One region of the Pantoea dispersa genome, then DNA from elsewhere that is predicted to be linked to it. Evidence: predicted binding sites of a transcription regulator. Region 1 holds the regulator's gene; the other holds the start of a gene.
The links. Region 1 encodes CRP, which controls carbon source genes, mostly activating them, when cyclic AMP is high. Its sites were predicted from a motif close to ATGTGANNNNNNTCACAT; they were not measured.

Region 1 (4,664 bases):
TTGATGATGCGATTACCGCCCGCGCCCACGGTTTTATTGATGCGCGCGACTATTATCAGCGCGCCAGCGCCATGCCATTGCTGACCGGCGTGCGCAAGCCGCTGCTGATCATCCATGCTAAAGATGATCCCTTTATGACCGATGCGGTGATCCCGCAGCCGCAGCAGTTGTCTGCCACAATTGAGTATCAGCTGACGCAGCAAGGCGGTCACGTCGGCTTCGTGAGCGGCAGCCTGCTGCGACCCAAAATGTGGCTGGAGCAGCGCGTGCCGGACTGGCTCTCAACTTATCTGGATATGTAATTGTGATTATTCCCTGGCAAGAACTCGACCCGACAACGCTGGAAAACCTGATAGAAAGTTTTGTGCTGCGTGAAGGCACCGATTATGGCGAGCAGGAGCGCAGCCTGACGCAGAAAGTGGCCGACGTGCGCCGCCAGCTCAAGCAGGGCGAGGTGGTACTGGTGTGGTCAGAATTGCATGAATCGGTCAATATTATGCCGCGGCGTGAATTTCGCGGCTAATGCGTCAGGCGGCAATTCGTGGTAACAATGCTCATCGCCGGACTTCACAGGGAGCGCTGTTATGTCAGCCAGGCATCCAGTCATAGCCGTTACCGGTTCCAGCGGCGCCGGAACCACCACCACCAGTCTCGCCTTCCGTAAAATTTTCCAGCAGCTGGATCTGCACGCGGCGGAAGTAGAAGGCGACAGTTTCCATCGCTATACCCGTCCGGAAATGGACATGGCGATTCGTAAGGCGCGCGACCTCGGGCGTCACATCAGCTACTTTGGCCCGGAAGCCAACGACTTCGGCCTACTGGAGCAGACTTTCCGCGACTATGGTCAGAGCGGACTCGGCCAGTCGCGCAAATATCTGCACACCTACGATGAAGCGGTGCCGTGGAATCAGGTGCCAGGCACGTTTACACCGTGGCAGCCGCTGCCGGAAAACACCGATGTGCTGTTCTATGAAGGCCTGCACGGCGGCGTGGTGACGCAGCAGCATAACGTGGCGGAACATGTCGATCTGCTGGTTGGCGTGGTACCGATTGTTAATCTGGAGTGGATTCAGAAACTGGTGCGCGACACCAGCGAGCGCGGCCATTCGCGCGAAGCGGTGATGGATTCGGTGGTGCGTTCGATGGAAGACTACATCAACTACATCACGCCGCAGTTTTCCCGCACGCACCTCAACTTCCAGCGCGTGCCGACCGTGGATACCTCGAACCCGTTTGCCGCGCGTGAGATCCCGTCGCTGGATGAGAGCTTTGTGGTGATCCATTTTCGCGGCCTGGAGGGCATCGCTTTTCCTTATTTACTGGCGATGATCCAGGGCTCGTTTATTTCCCACATGAATACGCTGGTGGTGCCGGGCGGCAAGATGGGACTGGCGATGGAGTTAATCATGACGCCGCTGGTGCAGCGGTTGATTGAAGGAAAACGCATTGAATAGCGCAGGCTAACGCGCCAGTTTCGCCGGGAGGTAATGAGATCGGGAGCGCAGGGCCGCGCTCCCGGCTGGATTACAGTTCGACGACTTCGTAGCTGTGCGTTATCTCGACGCCCTTGCCCAGCATGATCGCGACCGAGCAGTACTTCTCCGCGGACAGATCCACCGCGCGCGCCACCGCTTTATCGCTCAGCGCTTTGCCGCTGACAATAAAATGCAGATTGATATGCGTAAAAATGCGTGGCGCTTCTTCGCGGCGTTCTGAGGTCAGTTTGACTTCACAATCGGCGACATCGTTGCGCCCCTTTTGCAGAATCGACACCACGTCAATCGCGCTGCAGCCGCCCGCAGCCATCAACACCATCTCCATCGGGCTGGGCGCTTTATCACCGGAATTGCCGTCCATTAATACCTGATGACCGGATGAGGATTCTCCGAGAAAGGTCAGCCCTTCCACCCATTTCACTCGTGCCTGCATTATTCTTTCTCCTGAAGCGGCGGTTTTGCCGCCAGAGTACGCTTTCACCTGACAAACAGCAATGCAGACGCATCCCCCACCTGCTGAAGCGAGACAACAGGAGACAGGTTGCAAAAGCTATGCTACAAACAGTGCTGAAAATATTTTCGTCACGAAAGACGAAAGCGGGACGAATCAAAAGCATCGCTTACGAATCCACCCCCGAATAACTGTCCCTCACGGGAAACGCTGGACGATTTCACCGCCTGACAGGGAAAACTGCCCCCTGTATTTTGGGCACGATTACAACAGAGGATAATAGCGAATGGTTCTCGGCAAACCGCAAACAGACCCTACACTCGAATGGTTCCTGTCCCATTGCCATATTCACAAATATCCATCCAAAAGCACCCTCATCCATCAGGGTGAGAAAGCGGAAACGCTGTACTACATCGTGAAAGGTTCCGTCGCGGTACTGATTAAAGATGAAGAAGGCAAAGAGATGATTCTCTCCTACCTCAATCAGGGGGATTTCATCGGTGAGCTCGGCCTGTTTGAAGAGGGCCAGGAGCGTAGCGCCTGGGTACGTGCGAAAACCGCCTGCGAAGTGGCTGAAATTTCCTACAAAAAATTCCGTCAGCTGATTCAGGTCAATCCGGATATTTTAATGCGCCTGTCGGCGCAGATGGCGCGTCGCCTGCAGGTAACATCTGAAAAAGTCGGCAACCTTGCCTTCCTCGATGTGACCGGCCGTATCGCGCAAACGCTGCTCAACCTGGCGAAACAGCCTGATGCCATGACCCACCCGGACGGTATGCAGATTAAAATCACCCGTCAGGAGATTGGTCAGATCGTGGGCTGCTCACGCGAAACCGTGGGTCGTATCCTGAAAATGCTGGAAGATCAGAACCTGATCTCCGCACACGGCAAAACCATCGTCGTTTACGGCACCCGCTGATTTCTTCTCACCCACGGCGTGATGGCAACATCGCGCCGTTTCTGTTTACGATGAGCTGATGTGGCGTCGAATCATCTATCATCCGGAAGTTAACTATGCGCTGCGGCAAACGCTGGTGCTGTGCCTGCCTGTGGCGCTCGGCTGGCTGTTTGGCGATCTGCAAAAAGGGCTGCTGTTCTCCCTGGTGCCGGCCTGCTGCAACATCGCCGGTCTGGATACGCCACACAAGCGGTTCTTCAAACGGCTGATTGTCGGCGGCGCACTGTTCGCCAGCGGCAGTTTTCTGATTCAGTACCTCACGGCTTACGCTGTGCCGCTGCCGCTGATTCTGCTGGTGTTACCGCTGCTGGTGGGCGTGACCGGTGAAATCAGCCCGCTGCATGGCCGTTTGCTGCCCGGCACGCTGATCGCCGCCATCTTTACCTTAAGCCTCGTCGGCCGTATGCCTATGTGGGTCCCGCCGCTGCTGTATATCGGCGGGACGCTGTGGTACGGGCTGTTTAACTGGTTCTGGTTCTGGCTGTGGAAAGAGCAGCCGATGCGCGAGACCCTTAGCCTGCTGTACCGCGAGCTGGCCGATTACTGCGACGCCAAATACACCCTGCTGACGCAGCTGACCGATCCGGAAAAAGCGCTGCCGCCGCTACTGGCGCGCCAGCAGAAAGCGGTCGATCTGATCACCACCTGCTACCAGCAAATGCATATGCTGTCCGCCAGCCGTGATAACAGTCATAAACGCCTGACGCGCGCCTTTCAGGTTGCGCTCGATCTGCAGGAGCACATCTCGGTCAGCCTGCACCAGCCGGAAGAGGTGCAAAAGCTGGTGGAGCAGAGCCACGCCGAGGCGGTGATCCGCTGGAACGCGAAAATCATTTCGGCACGGCTGCGCGTGCTGGCCGATGCCATTCTCTATCACCAGCTGCCGGAACGCTTCCACATGGAGAAGCCGCTCGGCGCGCTGGAGAAAATTGCCCGGCAGCACCCGGATAATCCGGTCGGTAATTTCTGCCTCTACCATTTCAGCCGCATTGCGCGCGTGCTGCGCACGCAGAAGCCGCTGTATACCCGCGACCTGATGGCCGATCGCCAGCGCCGCCTGCCGCTGTTGCCGGCGCTGCGCAGCTACCTGTCGCTAAAATCTGCCGCGCTGCGGACGGCGGCGCGCTTCGCCGTGATGCTGATGTTCGGCAGCGCGCTGGCGCTGTTCTTCAATATTCCCAAGCCCTACTGGATTCTGATGACCATCATGTTTGTCAGCCAGAACGGCTACAGCGCCACGCGCGTGCGCATTCAGCACCGCGCGCTCGGCACCTTCGCCGGCTTGCTGATCGCCGCGGCGTCGCTGCGCTTTGCTGTTCCGGAGTCGATTGCCCTGCTGACCATGCTGGTCATCACGCTCGCCAGCTATCTGATCACGCGTAAATATTATGGCTGGTCGATGATTGGCTTTACCGTAACGGCGGTGTATTCGCTGCAGCTGCTGTCGCTGAACGGCGCGCAGTTTCTGCTGCCGCGCATGATGGATACGCTGATGGGCTGCCTGATTGCCTTCGCCGGCATGATCTGGCTATGGCCGCAATGGCAGAGCGGGCTGCTGCGCAATAACGCGCACGACGCGCTGGAAGCGTATCAGGAGGCGCTGCGCCTGCTGCTCGGTCCGGAGCAGGCGCCGGAGAAGCTGGCGTATCAGCGCGTCAAGGTTAACCAGGCGCACAACGCGCTGTTTAACTCGCTCAACCAGGCGTCCACCGAGCCGGGCTTTAACTTCCAGTATCTGAAAGATATGCGCCTGTGGGTG
Region 2 (4,664 bases), 350 kb from region 1:
AGCAGCAGTGGATGACCGTTCATCACCGGTTCCGCGTCAGCCGTCAGCGTCAGCCTGGTGTGCTGCGCTGCCGCCTGTGCCTGGTGTTCGGTGACCAACTGGTGCAGCAACGGCGCGAGGGGGACCGGCTGAAATTCGCTGCGCAGATCGTCTGCTTCGACGCGCGACAGCGTCAGCAGCTGATCGACCAGCCGCGTGGCGCGCAGGATGCCGCTGTCGAGCTGCTGCAGCGCATGGTTACGCATCGCCTCGTCATCGCCGGCCAGCTGAATCACCTCACTCTGCACGCGCAGCGCCGCTAGCGGGCTGCGCAGCTCGTGCGCCGCATCGGAGGTAAACCGTCGCTCGCGCTGGACCAGCTGTGCCATGCGGGCAAACAGGCCATTAAGCGCCGCCACCAGCGGCTTCACCTCCAGCGGCAGGCGCTGCGGCGTCAGTGGGGTGGCATCATCCGGCGCGCGCTGCTGCAGCGATGCAGTCAGGCGTTTCAGCGGACGCAGCTCAAACCACACCAGCGCCAGCAGCAACAGCAGCATCAGCGGCATGGCTACCAGCCACGGCAGCAGACTGCTCAGTGCCAGATCGCGCGTCATGTCATCACGATATTCCCACTCCTGTCCGACCACCACGCGCCACTGCTTATCGGCTGAGGTCAGCCACAGCAGCCGCCAGCGATCGTCATCGCCACGCAGGCGACCATCGTGGAAGCCGTCACGATCCGCTGTAAACTGCAAATCGCGGCCGTTTTCGCCGTCGTTCAGCAGCGGTTTGCCGTCGGCGCTGAACAGCGCAAAGGCCAGCGCGTCGTCATCCTGATCGCCGCGATGGTGGCGCAAAATCGCTTTGGTTTTTGGCAGCGAGGCGGCCTGCAGACGGCTGGCATCCAGCGCCAGCAGGCGTTTGGCGAACAGCATCTGCTGGGTATCAAACAGCTCATTAACGGTGTCGCGCGTCTGCTGCCATGCGCTAAAGGTGGCGCTGGCACCACACAGAATTATTAACAGCAGAAAGCCGATGGCCAGTCGCAGGAACAGACTCATTCTGCCGCTCCCAGCGTGTAACCAATGCCGTGCACGGTGCGGATGAACTGACTGCCAAGCTTTTTACGCAGATGGTGGATGTGCACTTCGACCGCGTTACTGGAGACGTCGTCGTCCCAGCTGTACAGTTTCTCCTCCAGCTGCGCGCGCGTCAGCACGCGACCGGGATTGCGCAGGAACAGCTCCAGCAGCGCCAGCTCACGGCTTTTCAGGCTGAGCGGTTCGCCATCCAACGTCACGCTGTGGCTGCCGGGAGCCATCACCAGCCCGCCGTGACGCAGCTCTGGCTGCAGCTGACCGTGACGGCGACGAATCAGCGCCTGCAGACGCGCGGCCACCTCCGTCAGCGCAAACGGCTTGCACAGATAGTCGTCGGCACCGAGTTGCAGGCCCTGCACGCGCTGGTCCAGCGCATCGCGTGCGGTGAGGATCAGCACCGGGACATCCGCGCCCTGCTCACGCCACTGGCGCAGGATGTCCAGCCCGTCACGTTGCGGCAGCGACAGATCCAGCACCACGGCATCCCATGGCGCCGCGTTGAGCGCCTGAAATCCGGCTTCGCCGCTGACAAACCAGTCGACGCTGAAACCCAGTTTGGTCAGGCCGACCTTCAGGCCATCGCCAATCAGCGTATCGTCTTCAATTAATAAAATGCGCATGCGTTTCTCCCGGTTACCTGGGGGTTTATACGAAGCAGATGCGCGCTTGTACAGCGTCATTCGCCCGTTTTAGCTTATTTTTTCCCTCTTTTTTTCCCTTAAGATCCTGTTAAGAACCCTGTGGTGAAATAGCTCCCGTAATCCGCACAGACATGGAAATGAGGTGAAAAATGAAAAAGAGTGCAGCGCTGTTCGCCATTATCGCCCTGGCGGCAACCCCGGTGTTAGCCGCCCAGCAGGGTGGCTTTGTCGACCCTAACGCGCCAGCCGCTCAGGCTAAAGCCGGCGGTTTTAAGGCCGATAACAGCAGTGTGGTGACGGTAAAACAGGCCGAAGAGATGAAGGATGACAGCTGGATCACCGTGCGCGGCCAGCTTGATAAGCAGATCGGCGATGAAGATTATCTGTTCCGCGACAGCAGCGGCAGCATGAAAGTGGAGATCGACCACAAACGCTGGAACGGCCAGACCATTACGCCGAAGGATCAGGTCGAGCTGACCGGCGAACTGGATAAGGATTTCAATTCGATTGAACTGGACGTTAAACAGGTGCGTAAACTGCCCTAACCTCCCCTGCGGAGCCACGTCGTGGGCTCCGCCATCCCGCCAAACTCAAATTTTCCCCGGCCCAGGCGAAACGTTTCGATGGGGATCACATTTCCGTGATCCCGTCATTGAGTTGCCATGTACATTTAATACACTGCCAGACAGCGAAACGTTTCGCTGTGGAGTGGAATAAATGAAAAAAGGTCGCCTGTTAAACGCTGAAGTCTCTCATGTGATTGCCCGCCTCGGGCATACCGATACGCTGACGATTGCCGATGCGGGCTTGCCGATCCCGGCCGGTCCACAGCGCATCGATCTGGCGCTTACGCCCGGTACGCCCGATTTTTTACAGGTGGTGGAGGTCATCACGCAGGAGATGCAGGTTGAGAGCGCCCTGATAGCGGAAGAGATCCAACAACACAATCCGCAACTCCATAGCCAGCTGATCGCCGTGCTCGAAGCCTTGCAACAGCACCAGGGGAATGTGATTAGCGTTCGTTACACCAGCCATGAACAGTTCAAACAACACACTCAGCGCAGTCAGGCGGTCATTCGCAGCGGAGAGTGCTCTCCGTATGCGAATGTCATCCTGAGCGCGGGCGTCACTTTCTGAGGCCGCTATGCAACCGTTATTGCAACTCAGGGGAATTGAAAAATCATTTCCCGGCGTGAAGGCGCTCAACGGCGCGTCGCTGGCGGTTTATCCCGGGCGCGTGATGGCGTTAGTGGGAGAGAACGGCGCGGGCAAATCCACCATGATGAAGGTGCTGACCGGCATCTACAGCATGGACGCCGGTTCGCTGCACTGGCTGGGCAAAGAAGTGACGTTCTCCGGGCCGAAAGCGTCTCAGGAAGCCGGCATCGGCATCATCCATCAGGAGCTGAACCTGATCCCGCAGCTGACCGTTGCGGAAAATATTTTCCTCGGCCGTGAATTCGTTAACCGCTTTGGCCGCATCGACTGGAAACAGATGTATGCCGCGGCGGATGCGCTGTTAAAGCGCCTCAATCTGCGCTTCAGCAGCCACAAGCTGGTGGGTGATCTGTCGATTGGCGACCAGCAAATGGTGGAGATCGCCAAAGTGCTCAGCTTCGAGTCGCAGGTCATCATTATGGATGAACCGACCGACGCGCTGACCGATACCGAAACCCTGTCGCTGTTCCGCGTCATCAATGAGCTGAAAGCGCAGGGCTGCGGCATTGTTTATATCTCCCACCGCATGAAAGAGATCTTTGAGATTTGCGATGACGTCACCGTGTTCCGTGACGGCCAGTTTATTGCCGAGCGCGCGGTAGGCGATCTCAGCGAAGAGGGCCTGATCGAAATGATGGTCGGCCGCAAGCTTGAGGATCAGTATCCGCATCTCGATCAGACACCGGGCGAGGTGCGGCTGCGGGTCGAGCACGTTAGCGGACCGGGCGTAGAAGATGTCAGCTTTACCCTGCGTAAGGGCGAAATTCTGGGCATCTCCGGTCTGATGGGCGCGGGCCGCACCGAATTAATGAAGGTGCTGTACGGCGCGCTGCCGCGTACGCACGGCAAAGTGACGCTCAACGGCCGCGAGATTGTCACCCGCTCGCCGCAGGACGGCCTGGCCAACGGCATCGTCTATATCTCGGAAGACCGTAAGCGTGACGGACTGGTGCTCGGTATGTCGGTCAAAGAGAACATGTCGCTGACCGCGCTGCGCTACTTCAGCCGCGCCGATGGCGGCCTGAAGCACGCCGAAGAGCAGCTGGCGGTGGGCGATTTTATCCGCCTGTTCAATGTGAAAACGCCGTCAATGATGCAGCCGATCGGTCTGCTGTCTGGCGGTAATCAGCAAAAAGTGGCGATTGCGCGTGGCCTGATGACGCGCCCGGATGTGCTAATCCTCGACGAGCCGACGCGCGGCGTCGATGTCGGGGCGAAAAAAGAGATCTATCAGTTAATTAACCAGTTTAAAGCCGAAGGGCTGAGCATCATCCTGGTGTCGTCGGAAATGCCGGAAGTGCTGGGCATGAGCGACCGCATTCTGGTGATGCATGAAGGCCATCTGAGTGGCGAATTTTCCCGTGAGCAGGCTACCCAGGAATCCCTGATGGCAGCGGCGGTCGGTAAGCAACACAGCGAGGAGTTAGTTGTATGAGTACCCAAACCTTACCTGCCAGCCGTCGCTGGTTCAGCAAAGCCTGGCTGCTGGAGCAGAAATCGCTGATCGCACTGATTGTGCTGATCGCCGTGGTCGCCAGCCAGAGCCCGAACTTCTTCACGCTGCCCAACATGTTCAACATCCTGCAGCAGACGTCGGTCAACGCCATCATGGCGGTGGGCATGACGCTGGTGATTCTGACCTCAGGCATCGACCTTTCGGTCGGCTCGCTGCTGGCGCTGACCGGCGCGGTAGCGGCATCGATTGTCGGGCTGGAAGTTAATGCGC

Region 2: a site for CRP is predicted at 2,339-2,356, ahead of rbsD (D-ribose pyranase). Genes of this name have one in related genera too.

Annotation. Positions count from the first base shown of each region.
Region 1 covers NZ_CP082346.1:293,972-298,635, reverse strand. Annotated here, with positions in the region: gene K7H94_RS01330 (hydrolase) at 1-302, shown strand, start outside; gene K7H94_RS01325 (YheU family protein) at 305-523, shown strand; gene K7H94_RS01320 (phosphoribulokinase) at 585-1,454, shown strand; gene K7H94_RS01315 (OsmC family protein) at 1,525-1,929, opposite strand; gene crp (cAMP-activated global transcriptional regulator CRP) at 2,234-2,866, shown strand; gene K7H94_RS01305 (YccS/YhfK family putative transporter) at 2,925-4,664, shown strand, end outside.
Region 2 covers NZ_CP082346.1:3,960,426-3,965,089, reverse strand. Annotated here, with positions in the region: gene qseC (quorum sensing histidine kinase QseC) at 1-1,040, opposite strand, end outside; gene qseB (quorum sensing response regulator transcription factor QseB) at 1,037-1,699, opposite strand; gene K7H94_RS18480 (YgiW/YdeI family stress tolerance OB fold protein) at 1,870-2,265, shown strand; gene rbsD (D-ribose pyranase) at 2,438-2,857, shown strand; gene rbsA (ribose ABC transporter ATP-binding protein RbsA) at 2,865-4,373, shown strand; gene rbsC (ribose ABC transporter permease) at 4,370-4,664, shown strand, end outside.